DNA from 3 places in the Kitasatospora sp. NPDC032121 genome. Region 1 is predicted to be linked to each of the others. Evidence: riboswitches for the same ligand, from Rfam matches in the RefSeq annotation. Region 1 holds a riboswitch; each other region holds the start of a gene.

What was found. Region 1 has a riboswitch for S-adenosylmethionine ahead of thrC (threonine synthase). Riboswitches for the same ligand answer to the same signal wherever they lie in the genome.
Region 2: linked by a shared signal. The riboswitch ahead of ACZ5OX_RS03470 (aminotransferase class V-fold PLP-dependent enzyme) and the one ahead of thrC (threonine synthase) in region 1 are both predicted to bind S-adenosylmethionine.
Region 3: linked by a shared signal. The riboswitch ahead of ACZ5OX_RS12895 (IclR family transcriptional regulator) and the one ahead of thrC (threonine synthase) in region 1 are both predicted to bind S-adenosylmethionine.

Annotation. Positions count from the first base shown of each region.
Region 1 covers NZ_JBVILX010000015.1:69,130-75,193, forward strand. Annotated here, with positions in the region: gene ACZ5OX_RS29390 (DUF3263 domain-containing protein) at 1-84, shown strand, start outside; gene otsB (trehalose-phosphatase) at 188-1,027, shown strand; gene ACZ5OX_RS29400 (alpha,alpha-trehalose-phosphate synthase (UDP-forming)) at 1,014-2,480, opposite strand; gene ACZ5OX_RS29405 (glucosyl-3-phosphoglycerate synthase) at 2,577-3,614, opposite strand; SAM riboswitch class I at 3,726-3,860, shown strand; gene thrC (threonine synthase) at 3,877-5,157, shown strand; gene ACZ5OX_RS29415 (MoaD/ThiS family protein) at 5,184-5,462, shown strand; gene ACZ5OX_RS29420 (cold-shock protein) at 6,016-6,064, shown strand, end outside.
Region 2 covers NZ_JBVILX010000001.1:756,609-762,672, reverse strand. Annotated here, with positions in the region: gene ctaE (aa3-type cytochrome oxidase subunit III) at 1-114, opposite strand, end outside; gene ACZ5OX_RS03480 (response regulator) at 510-935, shown strand; gene trpD (anthranilate phosphoribosyltransferase) at 1,053-2,129, shown strand; SAM riboswitch class IV at 2,239-2,357, shown strand; gene ACZ5OX_RS03470 (aminotransferase class V-fold PLP-dependent enzyme) at 2,410-3,777, shown strand; gene ACZ5OX_RS03465 (Lrp/AsnC family transcriptional regulator) at 3,781-4,062, opposite strand; gene ACZ5OX_RS03460 (rhomboid family intramembrane serine protease) at 4,059-4,886, opposite strand; gene ACZ5OX_RS03455 (hypothetical protein) at 5,088-5,351, shown strand; gene ACZ5OX_RS03450 (NYN domain-containing protein) at 5,601-6,064, shown strand, end outside.
Region 3 covers NZ_JBVILX010000003.1:450,226-456,289, forward strand. Annotated here, with positions in the region: gene ACZ5OX_RS12885 (AfsR/SARP family transcriptional regulator) at 1-1,893, opposite strand, end outside; gene ACZ5OX_RS12890 (hypothetical protein) at 2,155-3,306, shown strand; SAM riboswitch class I at 3,380-3,522, shown strand; gene ACZ5OX_RS12895 (IclR family transcriptional regulator) at 3,723-4,436, shown strand; gene ACZ5OX_RS12900 (threonine/serine exporter family protein) at 4,496-5,749, opposite strand; gene ACZ5OX_RS12905 (DUF362 domain-containing protein) at 6,003-6,064, shown strand, end outside.

The DNA of each region.
Region 1 (6,064 bases):
GACCGGGAGGAGGCGCTGGCGCACGCGCCGGTGTTGGTGAATCGGCTGCGGCGGGTGCGGGAGGCTCGGCGGGGGGCTCGCTGATCGGCTCGCTGATCGACGGGGGGCTCTCGGGAGGGTGGGGGCTCCCGCGCGCCCGCGGGCCGGGGGAGTGCGGAGCGGGGTGCTCCGGGGTAGGGGCTCCGGTATGGGCTTTGAAGAGATGTTCGTGCCGGCGACCGGGGCTGGGCGGGACGGGGTGCGGGCCGTCCTGGCGGCGCCCGGGGATGCCGTGATCGGGTTGGACTTCGACGGGACGTTGGCGCCGATCGTGGCGGATCCGGAGCGGGCGCGGGCGCATCCGGGGGTGGTGGGGGCGTTGCGGCGGCTGGCTCCGGTGGTGGGCGGCGTGGTGGTGGTGACGGGGCGGCCGGCCGGGGTGGCGGTGGAGTACGGGGGGTTCGCGGGGCTGCCGGGGGTGGTGGTGCTGGGGCACTACGGGGCCGAGCGGTGGGAGGGCGGGGAGCTGTCGGCGCCGGAGGCGCATCCGGGGGTGGCGCGGGTGCGGGAGGAGTTGCCGGGGGTGCTGGAGCGGGTGGGGGCGCCCGGGGGGACGTGGGTGGAGGACAAGGGGCGGGCGGTGGCCGTGCACACCCGGCGGACGGCGGCGCCGCAGGAGGCGTTGGAGCTGTTGCGGGCGCCGGTGGGGGAGTTGGCGGCCGAGTACGGGCTGGTGGTGGAGCCCGGGCGGCTGGTGCTGGAGCTGCGGCCGCCGGGGGTGGACAAGGGGGCGGCGCTGACCGGCTTCCTGCGGGAGCGGAGGGCCCGTTCGGTGCTCTACGCGGGGGACGACCTGGGGGACGTGGCGGCCTTCGCCGCGGTGGAGAAGCTGCGCGGCGAGGGTGTCGCGGGGGTGCTGGTGTGCGCCGGCGCGGTGGGGGACGCGCCGGTGCGGGAGCTGGCCGACCGGGCGGACCTGGTGGTCGCCGGGCCGGAGGGTGTGGTGGAGCTGTTGGGGGCGTTGGGGGACGCGCTCACAGCGCGTTGAGCTGGTCCAGGAACCACTGCTGCGGGGGGAGTGCGGTGGCCGCCGCCGCCAGGCGCTTGGTGCGGTCGGCGCGCTCCTCCGGGCTCATGGTGAGGCCGGCGTGGAGGGCGTCGGCGGTGGCGATGACGTCGTAGGGGTTGACGGTGAGGGCGTCGTCCTTGAGTTCGGCGTGGGCGCCGGCCTCGCGGGAGAGGACGAGGGCGCAGCCGCGGTCGGAGACCACGGGGACCTCCTTGGCGACCAGGTTCATGCCGTCGCGGATGGGGTTGACCAGGGCGACGTCGGCCAGCCGGTAGGCGGCGAGGGAGCGCGGGAAGTCGTCGTCGACGTGCAGGATCAGCGGTTGCCAGGTGGGGGTGGCGAATTCGGCGTTGACGGCCTCGGCGAGCTCCCGGACCCGGGCCGTGTAGTCGCGGTACTCGGCGAGGTCGGTGCGGGACGGGTAGGCGAAGGCGATGTGCACCACCCGGTCGTGCCACTGCGGGCGGGTGCGGAGCAGGTGCCGGTAGGCCAGCAGGCCGCGGACGATGTTCTTGCTCAGCTCGGTGCGGTCGACCCGGACGATGGTGCGGCGGTCGCCGACGGCCGCGCGGAGGGCGGCGAGGCGTTCGTCGACGTCGGGGCGGTGGGCGCGCTCGCGCAGGAAGTCGGCGTCGGCGCCGAGGGCGTGCACGCCGAGGCGGGTGGTGCGGCCGTCGAGCGTGACGGAGAGCGCGTCGTGGTCGACGCCGGCGCCGAGGAGGTCCGCGCAGCAGGCGGCGAAGGCGCGGGCCCAGCGCTCGGTGAGGAAGCCGGCCCGGTCGGCGCCCAGGATGCCGGTGAGGACGGCCCGGGCGACGTCGTCGGGCAGCAGCCGGTAGTACTCGGGCGGGGCCCAGGGGGTGTGCGAGAAGTGGCCGATCCGCAGGTCGGGGCGGGCCTCCCGGAGCAGGGCCGGGACCAGGGAGAGGTGGTAGTCCTGGACGAGCACCGCGGCGTTCGGGGCGGCTTCGGCGGCCAGGGCTTCGGCGAAGGCCTCGTTGTAGGCCTGGTAGGCGGCCCACTCGGTGCGGAAGCCGGCGTCGAAGACGGGGGCGGTGGGGGTCGCGTAGAGCAGGTGGTGGACGAACCAGAGGGTGGAGTTGGCGACGCCGTTGTAGGCGCGGGCGAAGGTCTGCGGGTCCAGGTCCAGCATCCGCACGGCCTGGCCGCCGACCGCGTGGCCGGCCAGGTCGAGGCGGCCGTGCGGGGCCCCGGCGGCGGCTCTGCGGTCGGAGTCGTCGAGGGCGGCGCAGACCCAGACGGCGTTCGGGTCCTCGATGGCGGAGAGGCCGGAGACCAGGCCGCCGCCGCCCCGCCGCAGGGTCAGCGTGCCGTCGTCGGCGGTGCTGAAGGACACCGGTCCCCGGTTGGAGGCCACCAGGACGGGGGCGGTGCCGGTCGCGTTCGAACGGTTGGTCGTGAGATCGCCCATGGTTGGCATCTTGCCGGGGGCTCGGCGTGGCAAACCCGTGGGGCCTGTCTTCGAACCCCGGCGTCACCCCGCGGACGCGGGTTCGAGGACAGGCCCCTAATGACGGGTGGCGTATTCCGGCACGGTGTGCATCGGGGGGCGTTCCAGGGCGGTCACCGGGTGGGTGTGCGCGGTGAAGGCGCGGGTTTCCGGGTCGCGGGTGAACTGGGTGAGGTGGGGGTGGACGAGGTCGGCCGAGGCCTTGAGGCGGTGGGTGCGGTCGAGCCGTTCCAGGGCGGTCCGGTAGATGGTGGCGGCCATCCGGCCGAGGGCCTGGCCGTCCTGGTGGCGGTGGTGCCGGACGCCGACGTCCACCTGGGCCAGGGCGTCGAGGCCGGCCACTTCCAGGGCGTCGACCAGCAGGCCGAGTTCGACGCCGTAGCCGGTGGGGAAGGGCAGCCGTTCGAGCAGTGAGCGGCGGGCCGCGTACTCGCCGCCGAGGGGCTGGACGAAGCCGGCGAGTTCCGGCCAGTGGAGGTTGAGCAGGGGGCGGGCGACGAGTTCGGTGACCCGGCCGCCGCCGGCGGGCAGGACGGCGCCGTCCGACTCCAGCGGGCGGTCGTACATGGCCTTGACCAGCTGGATGGACTCGTCGGTGAGCAGCGGGCCGACGATGCCGGAGACGAAGGCCGGGTCGAACTCGCGCAGGTCGGCGTCGACGAAGCAGACGATGTCGCCGTGGGTGACCAGCAGGGAGCGCCAGAGCACCTCGCCCTTGCCGGGGACGGCGGGCAGCCGGGGGAGGATCCGGTCGCGGTGTTCCACCCGGGCGCCGGCCTCGGCGGCGACGGCGGCGGTGGCGTCGGTGGAGCCGGAGTCGACGACGACGAGTTCGTCGACGAGCGGGAGGCGTTCCATCAGCTCGCGGCGGACGGTGCGGACGATGTCGCCGACGGTGGCCTCCTCGTCCAGGGCGGGGAGGACCACGCTGACGGTGCGGCCGGTGCGTTCCTTGGCGTCGAGGAGGGTGCGGACCGGCCGGTCGGCCGCGCTCCAGGAGCGGCGGTGGAGCCAGGACGCCGCCTGCGGGAGGAGCTCGGGAGTCGGTTCGGGGGGCACGGAGGTCTCCTCGGCGGGGTCGGTGGAATCTGTCATCTCGCGTGGCGGACGGTCCCGTTCAGGATTGGCGCCTTCGGATACAGTCTTCGTACAGCGGTCGGACCTTCGCACGCCGGGGTCGCCGTTGAGCAGCACCACAATTTCACAAGCTCATCCAGAGGGACTGAGGGAACGGCCCGTTGACGTCCCGGCAACCTTCTCGCGCGGCTGTCGTCGACAGGCCCCGGCGGGACAGGTGCCAATTCCGGCCCGTGCGCGACCGCGCCACGGGGAAGATGAGGAGAGAGGCCTCGCCATCATGGCTATCGACACCGCCGCACCAGTTTCCGTCGACCTCGGCCCCGCCACCGCGCTGTCCTGTCGCGAGTGTGGCACCCGTTTCCCGCTCGGCCCCAGCTTCGCCTGCCTGGAGTGCTTCGGCCCGCTGGAGATCGCCTACGAGTTCGGCAGCGAGGGCGCCGAGGAGCTGCGCAAGCGGATCGAGGCCGGTCCGGCGTCGATCTGGCGGTACGCGCCGCTGCTGCCCGTTCCGGCGGACGTGGCCTCGAAGCCGAACCTGAACCCGGGGTGGACCCCGCTGGTGAAGGCGGACAACCTGGGCCGGGAGCTCGGGTTCACCGCCCAGCTGCACGTCAAGGACGACTCCGGGAACCCGACGCACTCCTTCAAGGACCGGGTGGTCGCGTGCGCGATCGAGGCGGCCCGGGCGTTCGGCTACACCACGCTGTCCTGCTCCTCCACCGGCAACCTGGCCGGCGCGGTGGGTGCGGCGGCGGCCAGGGCCGGGTTCCGGTCCTGCGTGTTCATCCCGCACGACCTGGAGCAGGGCAAGGTCGTCATGGCCGGGGTGTACGGCGGTGAGCTGGTCGGCATCGAGGGCAACTACGACGACGTGAACCGCTTCTGTTCGGAGCTGATCGGCGATCCGGCCGGCGAGGGCTGGGGCTTCGTCAACGTGAACCTGCGGCCGTACTACGGCGAGGGGTCCAAGACGCTGGCGTACGAGATCTGCGAGCAGCTCGGCTGGCGGCTGCCGGAGCAGATCGTGATCCCGATCGCCTCGGGCTCGCAGCTGACGAAGATCGACAAGGGTCTCCAGGAGCTGATCAGGCTGGGCCTGGTCGAGGACCGGCCGTACCGGATCTTCGGTGCCCAGGCCGAGGGCTGCTCGCCGGTGTCGGCCGCGTTCAAGGCCGGCCGGGACGTGATCAAGCCGGTCAAGCCGGACACCATCGCCAAGTCGCTGGCGATCGGCAACCCGGCCGACGGCCCGTACGTGCTGGACATCGCCCGCCGCACCGGTGGCGCGGTGGAGGACGTCACGGACGCCGAGGTCGTGGCGGCGATCCGGCTGCTGGCGCGGACCGAGGGGATCTTCGCCGAGACCGCGGGCGGGGTGACCGTCGGCGTGCTGAAGAAGCTGGTCGAGACCGGGCAGCTGGACCCGTCGAAGGAGACCGTCGCGATCAACACCGGCGACGGCCTGAAGACCCTGGACGCCGTCTCCGAGGCCGGGATGACCGCCGTCATCCGCCCGACGCTGGACTCGTTCCGCGCCGCCGGCCTCGTGTCCGCCTGAACCACCCGCCCCCGCAAGGAGAAGTCATGAGCGCCAACGTCCGCATCCCCACCATCCTGCGCACCTACACCTCCGGCGCCGCCGAGGTGACCGCCGAGGGCGCCACCCTGGCCGAGGTCGTCGCCGACCTGGAGAAGAACCACGCGGGCATCTCGGCCCGCATCCTGGACGACACGGGCAAGCTGCGCCGCTTCGTGAACGTGTACGTGAACGACGACGACGTGCGCTTCGCCGAGGGCCTGGCGACCGGGATCGAGGACGGCGCCAGCATCTCGATCATCCCGGCGGTGGCCGGCGGCTGCTGAGCCCGCAAGAGAACCCGCGGTCGCCCGCGCGTACGGAATTCCGCTGTCCGTATGCGCGGGCGACCGCTCGCATTCCTGCGGGAATATTTCCGGGTCGAGTCGGAGTAGAGTGTCGCTCGGCTGGGAACAGGGTTTCCCTTTCGGCCCCGCAGTGCTCGTTCGGCCCCGCAGTGCTCGGCCCGGGGCGTCCGGCCGATGAGACCGGCCCGTGAAACATGTCAGGCAGATGTCAGAATTACCGCAGGCATTTGGGTAATTCGTCCGCTATGTCCGGCGTGAAATGCCGAGAACATCCCGATTCGGTCCGTCCTGTCCCTTGACGCCGTACCGGAATTACCGGTGGTTGGGCCTGTTGCAGAGGGCGTCGATCCGGATACATTCAGCGGCGGTCGACGCAATCACCCGCTCGTCGGAGGCCGCCTGGCGTCCTGTGCGGAGGGTTGCGGCGTGCACGGCTGCGCCCAGGGGGGGTTCCCCGGGCCGGCCTTCAACCAACCCGGGCCCGCGACCTGCGGGCGCGCGAAGGGCCAGCACAGCACTAGGGGAGTTCGGAATGGCTCAGGGCACCGTCAAGTGGTTCAACGCGGAGAAGGGCTACGGCT
Region 2 (6,064 bases), on a different contig from region 1:
CATCAACTCGGAACTGAGCCAGACGATCGTTCCGACGCTGACCATGTTCGGCCGGTTGACCGATCCGTGCGCGTGCCCGGTTTCTACTGCTGTTGCTGTCGCCACGACGGACATTATGTCGGTCCCTTATTCCGTCTTCACGTCGGGGGGTGTCCCTCGGAGTGTCCGGTGCGTGCGGTATGCCCGCTTGGGGGGCGGCGCGGGGTCCGGATGGGGGCTGAGCAGCGGCGTGTCCCTTTTCTGATGGTTCCTCGGAGGGGCCCGCGACCCCGTTGCCCGGTGCGTCGTTGCACGGCTGGAGCAGCCGCGGGAGGTAGGGGACGGGACCCGGGGTCGGCCGTACGGGTGGACCGGACGGGATCGGGTGACGGGCCGTCCTCCGGGTGGGTGAGCCGGGGTGCGGCCCGGTTGGCCGGGAAGCTGCACGAGGAGGACTCGGCGGGGGTGATCGGGAGTAGCATCCGGATCAGGCGAACGTGGTCCGGATCACACTTGAGGGAGCAGGGCCCATGGCGTACACGACCGATGAGATGCTCACCGTCCTCGTCTACAGCGACGACCGCAACACCCGCGAGCAGGTGCTGACGGCGCTCGGCCGCCGGCCCGCCGAGGACCTTCCGGAACTGACCTACCTGGAGTGCGCGACCACCCCCGCGGTGCTCAAGGCACTGGAGAAGGGGGGAGTGGACCTCTGCGTGCTGGACGGTGAGGCCGTTCCGGCCGGGGGGCTGGGCCTCGCGCGCCAGCTCAAGGACGAGATCTACGGCTGCCCGCCGGTGCTGGTGCTGATCGGCCGGCCGCAGGACTCCTGGCTCGCCGCCTGGAGCCGGGCCGACGCGGCCATCTCCCACCCGGTGGAGCCGGTGGCGCTGGCCGAGGCGGCGGCCACCCTGCTGCGGGCGCGACTGGCGAAGCGGACTCCGGCAGTCCGCTGAAGGCGGCCCGGCAACTGGAAAGGACAGGGGTAGAAGCGGAGGCTTCGCTCGATAGGCTGGCTCCATCCGTACGGACGTCCCCCCGTAGTGGGGAACCGACAACAGCTGGAGTCAGCCATGGTGAACGTGAACCCTGCGAACGGCGGTAGCGACCCCGCGCAGGTGGTCCGCACCTGGCCGGACCTCCTGGCGGCGCTGTTGCGGGGGGAGGACCTCGACCGCTCGTCCACCGCGTGGGCGATGGACCGGATCATGAGCGGCGAGGCGTCCCCCGTACAGGTGGCCGGGTTCATGATCGCGCTGCGGGCCAAGGGCGAGTCGGTCGAGGAGATCGGCGGCCTGGTCGACGCGATGTACGCGCACGCGGAGCCGCTGGACATCCCCGGCCCGGCGGTGGACATCGTCGGCACCGGCGGCGACCGGGCGAAGACCGTCAACATCTCCACCATGTCCGCGATCGTCGCGGCGGCCGCCGGCGCCAAGGTGGTCAAGCACGGCAACCGGTCGGCCTCCTCGAGCAGCGGCTCCTCGGACGTGCTGGAGAAGCTCGGGGTGGCGCTGGACCTCTCCGCCCGGCGGGTCGCCGAGGTGGCCGAGGAGGTCGGGCTCACCTTCTGCTTCGCGGCGAAGTTCCACCCCTCGATGCGGCACGCCGCCACCGCGCGGCGCGACCTCGGGGTGCCGACCTCCTTCAACATCCTCGGCCCGCTGACCAATCCGGCCAAGGTCACCGCGCACGCCATCGGCTGCTTCGACACCCGGCTGGCCGGACTGATCGCCGGGGTGCTGGCCGAGCGGGGTGCGACGGCGCTGGTCTTCCGCGGCGACGACGGACTGGACGAGCTGACCATCACCACCACCTCGCAGGTCTGGCTGGTGCGCGAAGGGGTGGTCACCCGGACCGCCTTCGACCCGCGGGACGTCGGCATCGAGCTGGTCGGCATCGAGGCGCTGCGCGGGGCGGACGCCTCGTACAACGCGGAGGTCGCGCGGCGGCTGCTGGCAGGGGAGCACGGGCCGGTCCGGGACGCCGTCCTGCTGAACACGGCGGCGGCGCTGGTCGCGCTCGACCTGCGCGACGCACCGCTCGCCGAGCAGCTGGCGGCCGGCATGGAGCGGGCCGCCAGGGCGATCGACTCCGGCGCGGCCCAAGACCTGCTGCGGCGTTGGTCGGAGGCCACCAGCCGGATCTGACACGGCAGTTGACGGGGCCCGCGGGAACTCCTCCCGCGGGCCCCTCGCGCTGTCCGGATGCCGGACGCCCGTTTGACCGCCCGATGGGCGCGGCCTAGAGTCTTCGCCAGGTCATGAGTGACAGCGCGAAGCCCCAGCTTGCTGTCCGGCAACCCTCCGTCCGTGGCGGGGTGCCCTGGGTGAGGACCGGGTCGTCACGGCAAGCCGTCCGTGCGACAAGCGCGGACGCCGGACGAATGACACTCCCGGGGTCCCTTACCCCTTGAAGGAGTGCATCCCCATGTCCCCCGTCGCCACCGAAATCTGCGCCCCGCTCGCCGTCCTCGGCACCGACGTCCAGGTCCCGCTCGCCAGTGGTGAGAAGGTCGGCTACGCGGCACTCGACTACGCGGCCAGCTCGCCGGCGCTCCAGCGGGTGTGGGACGACGTCGCCGCCTACGCGCCGTACTACGGCAGCGTCCACCGCGGGGCCGGGTACCTCTCCCAGCTGTCCACCGACCTGTTCGAGCAGAGCCGCCGCACCGTCGGCGAGTTCCTCGACCTGCGCGAGGGCGACCAGGTGGTCTTCACCCGGGCCACCACCGACTCGCTCAACCTGCTGGCCGCCGCCGTTCCGGCCGGCACCCGGGTGTTCGCCTTCGAGACCGAGCACCACGCCTCGCTGCTGCCCTGGGCGCACGCCGGACTGGACGTCACCTACCTGCGGGCGCCGCGCTCGCGGGCCGAGGCGGTGGCCGCGCTGGACGCCGCGCTCGCCGAGGCACCCGAGGGCCCCAAGCTGCTCTGCGTCACCGGCGCCTCCAACGTGACCGGCGAGCTGTGGCCGGTCGCCGAGCTGACCGGGACCGCGCACCGGCACGGCGCCCGGGTGGTGCTGGACGCCGCCCAGCTGGCGCCGCACCACCGGGTCTCGGTGCGCGAACTGGACGTCGACTGGATCGCCTTCTCCGGCCACAAGATCTACGCGCCGTTCGGCGCCGGGGTGCTGGCCGGCCGGGCGGACTGGCTGGACGAGGCCGAGCCGTACCTGGCCGGCGGCGGGGCGACCCGGACGGTGGCCCGGGAGGCCGACGGCTCGGTGGCCGTGCAGTGGCACACCGGCCCGGCCCGGCACGAGGCCGGCTCGCCGAACGTCATCGGCGCCTACGCGATCGCCTCGGCCTGCCGGGCGCTGACCGAGGCGGGCTTCGACGCGCTGGAGGCCCGCGAGCGGCAGCTGGTCGCCCGGCTGACGGCCGGGCTGGCCGAGATCCCGCAGGTCAAGGTGCTGAACCTGTTCGGGGCCGACTCCGCCCGGGTGGGCGTGCTGTCCTTCGTCGTCCGGGGCTGGAACAGCTCGCACTTCTCGGCCGCGCTGTCCGCCGAGTACGGCATCGGGGTGCGCGACGGCCTGTTCTGCGCCCACCCGCTGGTGCGCACGCTGCTCGGGGACGAGGACGTCGCGCCGTCCGAGTGCGGGGCGCCCGAGCCCTCGCTGCCGGGCGAGCGCAGCCTGAACGCGATCCGGGTGAGCTTCGGCGCCGGGACGCCGGACGAGCACGTCGACCGCTTCCTGACCGCCGTCCGGGAGCTGGTCACGGACGGTGCGGCGTGGAACTACCGCAACGAGGGCGGGCGTTGTGTCGCCGACTCTCGGCGCGAGGGCTGACCGCTACTCGTCCAGGCCGAGGGCGAAGGCGGCCTCCAGGTCGTGCTGGGAGTAGGTGCGGAAGGCGATCTGGGTCTCGGTGTGGGCCACGCCCGGGACCTTGTTGAGGCGGCCCGGGATGACCTCGGCCAGGTCGTCGTGCCGGCGCACCCGCACCATCGCCACCAGGTTGTAGCCGCCGGTCACCGAGTAGACCTCGCTGACGCCCTCGATGGCGGCGATGGACTCGGCGATCTCCGGGATGCGGTCGACACTGGTCTTGATCAGGACGATGGCGGTGATCACAGTTCGGGCTCCTTTGTGGGGTGCCGCCAGCGTATCGGGCGTCGGCCCGGTCGTCTCGGGGGGTGGCGGACCGCGGTGCAGGCGTAGAGGAACCCGGCCGAGAAGCCGATCACGTGGACCAGGTAGGCCACCCCGGGGCCGGCCGAGTGCACCGACCACCATTGCAGGGCGAACCAGAGGCCGAGCACCAGCCAGGCGGGGAAGCGCAGCGGCAGGAAGAGGAGCAGCGGGACGAGGGCCGTCACCCGGGCCCGGGGATGGAGGCGTAGGTAGGCACCGAGGACGGCCGAGATCGCCCCGGAGGCCCCGATGAGCACCCGGGTGGAGTTCGGCGAGTGCGCCTCGGCGAGCGCGAAGCCGTACGTGGTCAGGCTGCCGGCGGCCAGGTAGAAGAGGACGTACCTGGCCCGGCCGAGCCGCCGTTCCACGGTGGGGCCGAAGACCTGGAGGAAGAGCAGGTTCCCCAGCAGGTGCAGCCAGCCGGCGTGCAGGAACAGCCCGGTGAGGACGGACAGGGCCGGGTGCTTGCCCGGGGTCGGGGCGGCCGGGCAGCCGGGGGCCGGGTCGGGGGCCTCGGCCAGTTGCTCGGCGGTCAGCGGCCGTCCGGCCAGCACCTCGGCCGGGACGGCGCCCCAGCGCTGCTCGTACCGCTGCTCCGAGCAGACCCGGGCCTGGCCGGTGCCGTACAGCGGGTTGAGCCCGGCGGCGGGGCCGAGCAGGAAGACCAGGGTGTTGAGGGCGATCAGGGCGTAGCTGACCACCGGGACGGGCACCGCCGGGCGGCCGCCCCGGGCGGCGGTGTGGTCGGGGACCGCGAGCGCCATGCGGCCAAGCATCCCTCCGGGCGCCGCAGGTGACACGGTGGTTTACGGCAGGTGGACTAGCCGGGGAGTTCAGGCGACCGGTGGCCGCGGTGGTTGCCCCAGGCAATAGGCTTGGGGCGGGCATTCCCGCCTCCCGCCGCCGATGCCGGGGCTCCGGGGGGAGCGCCTAGCCCACCCAGGGACCACCCGAGAGGACCCCCGATGACCGTCCCCGCCCTGACCGCCGAGACGCGCTGGCGCTGCACCCTGTGCGGCAACCTCACCCGCTTTGACGTGACCCGCACCGCGCGGGTGACCGAGTTCCTGCACTTCGACCTGGCCGGCGAGTCCAAGGTCGAGGAGACCGAGGTGCTCAGCGAGACGATCGAGTCGGTGCGCTGCCGCTGGTGCAACGCGGTGGACCAGGTCGAGCTGGTGGCCCGCCCCGGTGCCGAGGGGGAGCAGGCCCCCGCCGAGCAGGGCTGATCCCCGCCGCCGCGGCGGGCGGGTGCGCGGAGCACCCGCCCGCGCCGCACGGGACAATACAGAACAAGACGCACGGAGCGTGACGACAGGGGCGGCCGCGGCCGACCCCGCTGGACCAGGATCGGAGCCGAGGACGTGGTGGACGCAGCGAAGGAGCCCGGCGAAGCCCAGGGGCTTCAGCCCGCTGCGGCCGAGGCCCAGGCCGAGGCGGCCGGGACGGCGGACGACTCCTCCGAGCCCGCGGAGCGCGTGGCCGAGAAGCTCGACCGGCCGCTGCCCGAGGGGGTGCGCCGGCGCGTGGTCGGGCTGGCCTCGGACGCGCTCGGCGGGCTGCCGCCGGCCGAGCTCCCGCAGAGCCTGCGCCAGTACGTCAAGTTCACCCCGGTGCGGCGGGCCAAGTACGCGGCCACGGCGCTGGCGGCGGCGCTGGAGGCGGAGCCGGCCTTCCGGGTGCGGATAGCCGAGCGGCTGCGCCTCGGGCAGCCGGACCTGGTGAGGGCGCTGGAGTGCGGCACCGTCCCGAGCGCCGCCGATCCGATGGACGTCGCGGCCGCCGCCTACCTGGTGCGTTCGGCGGGCTGGAGCCGGCTGGTGGCCGAGGCCGGCGAGGAGGCCGAGCGGGCCGGTGCCGAGGACGCGGCCGCGGAGGCGGCCCGGCTGGTGGAGAAGCTGCAGGCCGAGCTGGCCGAGGTGCGGGCCGCCGCCCGGGCGGA
Region 3 (6,064 bases), on a different contig from region 1:
CAGCAGGTCGTGGAAGCGGTAGCGGCCGGGGAACGGCGACTCCATCATCGCCACGTCCACCAGGGCCTCCAGCAGGTCCTCGGCGTCGTACTCGTCCAGGTCCAGCAGGGCGGCCGCGGCCTGCAGCCCGAGGTCGGGGCCGTCCACCGAGGCGGCCAGCCGGAACGCCCTGGCCTGGGCGGGTGTCAACTGGCGGTAGCTCAGCTCGAAGGCGGCCGCGACCTCCAGGTCGCCGATGCGCAGCTCGTCGATCCGGCGGCGTTCGACCGCCAGCCGGCGGCCCAGCGTCTGTACCGTCCAGCTCGGCCGGGCGGCCAGTCGGGCCGCCACGATCCGCACCGCGAGCGGGAGGTGCCCGCACATGAGCAGCAGTTCCCGGGCGGCCTCCGCCTCGGCGGCCAGCCGCTCGGCGCCGATGGTGCGGCCCAGCAGTTCGAGCGCCTCCTCGGGCTCGAAGACGCCGAGGTCGGCCTGGACGGTCGCGGGCAGGCCGGACAACCGGGTGCGGCTGGTGGTGAGCACCGCGCAGCCGACCGCGCCCGGCAGCAGGGGTCTGATCTGCGCGGTGTCGTGGACGTTGTCGAGCACCAGGAGCAGCCGCCGGCCGTCCACCACCGAGCGGAACAGCGCCGAGCGGGCGTCCAGGCCGTCGGGCACCGCGTCGGCCGACACGCCGAGCGCCACCAGGAAGCCGCAGAGCACCGCCTCCGGATCGGCCGGGGTGGCGTCGGCGCCCCGCAGGTCCGCGTAGAGCTGCCCGTCCGGGTAGGCCTCGCGGACCCGGTGGGCGACGTGCAGGGCCAGCGCGGTCTTGCCGACCCCGCCCATGCCGACCACGGTCGCGATCGCCAGCGCCTGTTGGCCCGGTGCGCCGAGGGCCCCGCCCAGCCGCTCGACCAGCGCCGTACGTCCGGTGAAGTCCGCTGCGTCGGGCGGCAGTTGGGCCGGTCTGGGGGCGCCGCTCCCGGCCGGGGCGGCGGGTGCGTCCGCTGCCGCCCCGACCTTGGCGCGCGGGTCCGACGACTCGGCCCCGGGCGCGCCGGGCTCCGCCGGTCCGGAGCCGGGCGGGACGGAGGCCGGCGGCACGGAGACGGGCGGGGCCGACCGCGGCGCGACGGCCGGCGCCGGGGCGGCGAGCGACGGGTCGCCCTCCAGGATCCGCTGGTGCAGCAGGTCCAGCTCCGCCCCCGGCGCCACGCCCAGTTCGGCCAGGAACAGCTGACGCGCGCCCCGGAACACCGCCAACGCGTCCGCCTGCCGTCCGGCCTGGTACAGCGCCCGCATCAGCAGCCCGTACGCCCGCTCGTGCAGCGGGTGCTCGGTGGTCAGCGAGGTCAGCTCCGGAATGCACCGGGAGTAGCGGCCCAGCGCCAGGTCCAGCGCGATCCGCTCCTCCAGCAGGGTCAGCCGGAGCTCCTGCAGCCGCTGGCGCTGGCGCTGCGCGAACGGGCCGGGGATGCCCGCCAGCGGCTCGCCCTGCCACAGCTCCAGCGCCTGGTTCAGCAGGTCGCGCGCCTGCTGCGGCTCCCCGGCCGCCGCCGTCCGCTCGGCCTGCCCCGCCAGTTCCTCCGCCTGCGCCGCGTCCACCGCGTGCTTGGGCAGCACCAGCCGGTAGCCGTCCCCGACCGAGGTCAGCACCGTCGGTGCGTCCGGCTCCTCGCCGTGCAGGACCTTGCGCCACCGCCAGGCGTAGGTGCGCACCGTCGTCATCGCGGTGCCCGGCGGCTCCTCGCCCCACAGGGCGTCGATCAGGTCGGTGGCGCTCGCGCCGTGCCCGGGCCGGAGCAGCAGCACCGCCAGCATCGCCTGCTGCTGGGGGCTGCCCACCTTCAGCGCGGTCGTGCCGCGCTGCGCTCTCATCAGTCCCAGCACCGAGAACCGGAATTCATCCATGACTGCACCTGCCCGCCTCATGTGCTCGCCCCCGCCCGCGCACGTGCCGTCCCCCGATTTGATGAGCCCCTATCAACCCACGCCACCGGGCGTGGTGTCGAGAGATCGTCGACCCGGTGGTGATCCGGTGTTGATCGGCCGTCACCACAATCGGTGGTGTGGCACCCGCCGCCGGCCCGGCCCCGGCCGTCGGACCCGCCACGTCCCCGGCCGCCCGGCCGCCGCCCGGGCGCCCCCCACGGCTCTCGGAGGCGGACGCCCATGGACACCGACCTGCTGCACACCGACCGGCTCGACACCGCCCCGGTCGGCACCGACCCGTTGACCAGCGACCTGCTCCACCGGCTGCTCGACGTCGACCCGGCCGCCGGGCCGGCCGAACTGCTCCACCGCGCCCGCGCCGACCGCCACCTCCCGTACCTGGTGCTCGCCGCGCTCTCCCGCGAGGGCGTGCGGATGGGCGGGCACGCCCGGGCCGAGCTGCAGCGCGCCCGCGACCGGGCCGAGTGTTACGCCCGGGTCGCCCGAGACCTCGCCGACGCCACCGGTGTCCGCCCGATCCGGGACCTCCCCCTGGCCGGCTACTACCCGCCGGACCTGCCCCGGCCGCTGGGCGGGCTCAGCCTCGTCAGCCCCACCGAGGCGACGCTCTGGCAGGCCGTCAACCGGCTGGTCACCGACCACCCGGTGGAGTCCGTCGAGGTCACCCTGCTCGGCGAGCGGCCCCGGCACACCACCGTCACCCTGCGCTGGCCGGCCGAGGACCCGCTGCTCGACCCCTGGTACCAGGTGCGGGTCGCCACCGCCGCGCTCACCGGCGACCTCGCCACCGTCCCCGTCCGCCCCTACCTGGCCGCCGACGAACACGTGGAATGCCTGATCGCCCTCGCCGAGGAGGGGCTCGCGCGCACCTTCCTGACCGGCGACGTGATCGACGTGGCCCAGCTCGCCGGACAGCCCTTCGACCCCGCCGAGACCGCCGCGGTCCTCGCCGCCTACCGGCTCGCCCCGGAGGCCGCCGCCCTGCTCGACCTCGCCGCCGAGCACGTGCCGCTCGGCTCCCTGCGGGACGTGCGCACCGTCCTGGAGACCGAGGTCGGCCCCGAACTCCGCCGCCGCCGGACCCTCACCCGCGCACACCGGCCGCGCAGGGGGACCCTGCCGCGCCACGGCACCCTGCTGCGCCGCACCGTCATCCGGCACCAGTGGGACGAGGCCCTGCTGCTCCCGGCCGGTGGCGCCACCCTGCTGCTCACCCCGGTCGCCGACTACATGCTCGGCGCCGAGGGCACCCGGCCGACGGCGCCCGAACGCGCCGCCGCCCTCGCCGCGCTGCGGGCCTGGGACACCACCGCCCCCGGCGGCCCGGACCCGGCCCCGCGCACCGGACTGCCGGAGCCGCGCCACCGCTGAGCGGGCCCGCCCGCCCGCCGTCGAGAGCAGGGGGCTTGGCAGCGGGCCCGGAGAGTCTTGTATCGTTCCTGGCGAATCATCCAGAGGGGTGGAGGGACCGGCCCTACGAAGCCCCGGCAACTCCCCGTTCGACCCGGCGTCCGAAGTACGCGCCGTGCCGTCCGGGATCAGTGCCAACTCCGGCCTGTCGCCAATGTGGCGCGGGAAAGATGAGGAGACACGGTGCTCTCTGTGCTGTCCTTCGCCCGGGCGCTTCCCGCCCCGGCGCTTTCGCGTACCCGTCTCGTGCCCGGCGCAGGCAATCGGCCGACTTCCGCGGCCCGTCCTCGCTGACCACCCCCCGGCTCCCCGCCAGGAGCCGCCGTGAGCAGCGCCGACCCGCTGCTCCCGGGCCTTGAGACTGGAGTACCCCACCCATGGAGAACACGAGCGGCGTCGGCGTGCTCGACAAGGTCACCTCGATCCTCGGGATCCTGGAGGCGGGCCCCGCCACCCTCGGCGGCCTCGTCGCGGCCACCGGCATGGCCCGCCCCACCGCCCACCGGCTGGCCGTCGCACTCGAACACCACCGCCTGGTCAGCCGGGACGTGCACGGCCGGTTCATGCTCGGCCCCCGGGTCGGCGAGCTCGCCGCGGCCGCCGGCGAGGACCGGTTGCTGGCCGCGGCCGGCTCGGTCCTCACCCAGCTGCGGGACCTCACCGGCGAGAGCGCCCAGCTCTACCGCCGGCAGGGCGAGGTACGGATCTGCGTGGCCGCCGCCGAACGCCTCACCGGCCTGCGGGACACCGTCCCGGTGGGCATCACCCTCCCCATGAAGGTCGGCTCCGCCGCCCAGATCCTGCTCGCCTGGGAGGAGCCCGAGCGCCTCCACCGCGGGCTGCAGGGCGCCCGCTTCACCGCCACCGCCCTGAGCGGCGTACGGCGCCGGGGCTGGGCGCAGTCCGTCGGCGAGCGCGAACTCGGGGTCGCCTCCGTCTCCGCGCCCGTCCGCGGCCAGTCCAACCGGGTGGTGGCCGCGGTCTCGGTCTCCGGCCCGATCGAACGGCTCACCCGCCACCCCGGCGCCCAGCTCTCCCAGGCCGTCGTCGAGGCGGGCCGCCGCCTCACCGAGGCCCTGCGCCACGCCTGACGGGATGGCGGGCGGACCCGGGTCCGCCCGCCATCCCGTCAGGGTGCCGCCGCCCCGGGTCAGGCCCGGGACAGCAGCACGGCGCGGGAGGGGCGGGGGATCCGGCTGATCACCGCGCCGATCAGCGTGCCGATCGACACCCCGAAGACCGCCGACACGGCCGCCAGGACCGACTGGGCCCCGTTCCCGACCTCTATCTGCGCCGTGTTCAACAGACCGAAGGAGCCCGGCACCACGATCCAGAACGCCGGCAGGTAGAGCACCTGCCAGAGCGGACCGCCCGGCAGCCAGTGCACCAGGGTGGCCGCGACCGCGGCGGCGACCGCCCCGGCCAGGCCGCCTATCGCCGCGCCGTGCACCGACCCCACCGCCACCTGGGCGGTCACGCTGACCGCGATCACGGCGACGATCCACGGGATGGCCGAGGGCGGTGTGTGGACGTTGACCACCACGCCCGCCACCGCGATCGCCAACCCCAGCGCGATCACCCACCAGCTGGGCTTGGCGACCTGGACGTTGGCCAGCGCGGTGGCCGGCATGCCGGTCGCCGTCGCGGCCGCGGCCACCCCGGCGAGGAACAGCGCCAGCTGGACCGCGCCTGACACCAGCCTGGCCGTGCCCGCGCTGGCCGCGCCCGCCGCGATCTCGGACAGCCCGGTGACCAGCAGCCCGCCCGGCAGCAGGATCGCCAGGGTGGCCACGATCGTCCGCAGCGGGCCCTCCAGCAGCGAGGCCCGCGCGAGTGCCAGGACCAGCAGGGCGACCAGGAAGCCGGCCGTGACGGGCAGCAGCGGCCGCAGGTACGGCAGCCGTCGGGCGAGCACGGTCAGCCCCACCACGATCAGCGAACCGAGCCCGGCCGCCAGCACGTTCGCCGCCGCCGGCTGGAGGAAGAGGCAGACCCCCACGCCGACCGGCAGCGCCCCGAGATCCGCCACCCACGCGGGCCAGCGGGCCGGCGCCCGCCGGATCCGGTCCAGTTCGGCCAGCGCCCTGGGCCCGTCGAGCTCGCCCGCCCGCAGCCGGTGCACCAGGTGCAGGACGTCGGCCGTCTGCTCGAACCGCAGCGCGCCGCCGACCGGCTGGAACCGGGTGGCCCCGTCCGCGTCCAGCGACACGAACAGCCCGTTGGTCAGCGCGGCGACCCGCACCTCCGGCGCCCCCAACGCCCGCCCCAGCCAGTGGAGTTCCTCTTCGACGTCATGGACGGGCAGGCCGCCGCCGAGCAGGGCCTCGCCGAGGTCGAGGAGCAGGCGGCGGAGCGGTTCGGGCGGGGCATCGGTGACCCGGACCAGGGAAGACGTGCTTGACATGGCAGGTATCGTCCCATCCCGCCCGAATCGGTCCGACTGTGCCCCGGTCTGTTCGGTTGCCCGCTGATTTCCGACGGCCCGGCGCCTGAAGCCGGCCCGGCGCCAGAGGCCGGCCCGGGAACACGAGCGCGCCCCGCCCCGCTATCCGCCCCCGGGCAGTAGCATCCCTTTCGACCTCTTTGGGATGCTTTCCGGTGAATCGGTGACGGCCCGGCCGTGCGCGGGAGGACCGTCCGCCGGCGTTGGGGGAGATGTGACCGTCGTCGCCGCCGTGGCCCGCTCCACCCGGGGCCGACCGCTGACCGCCACCGACCT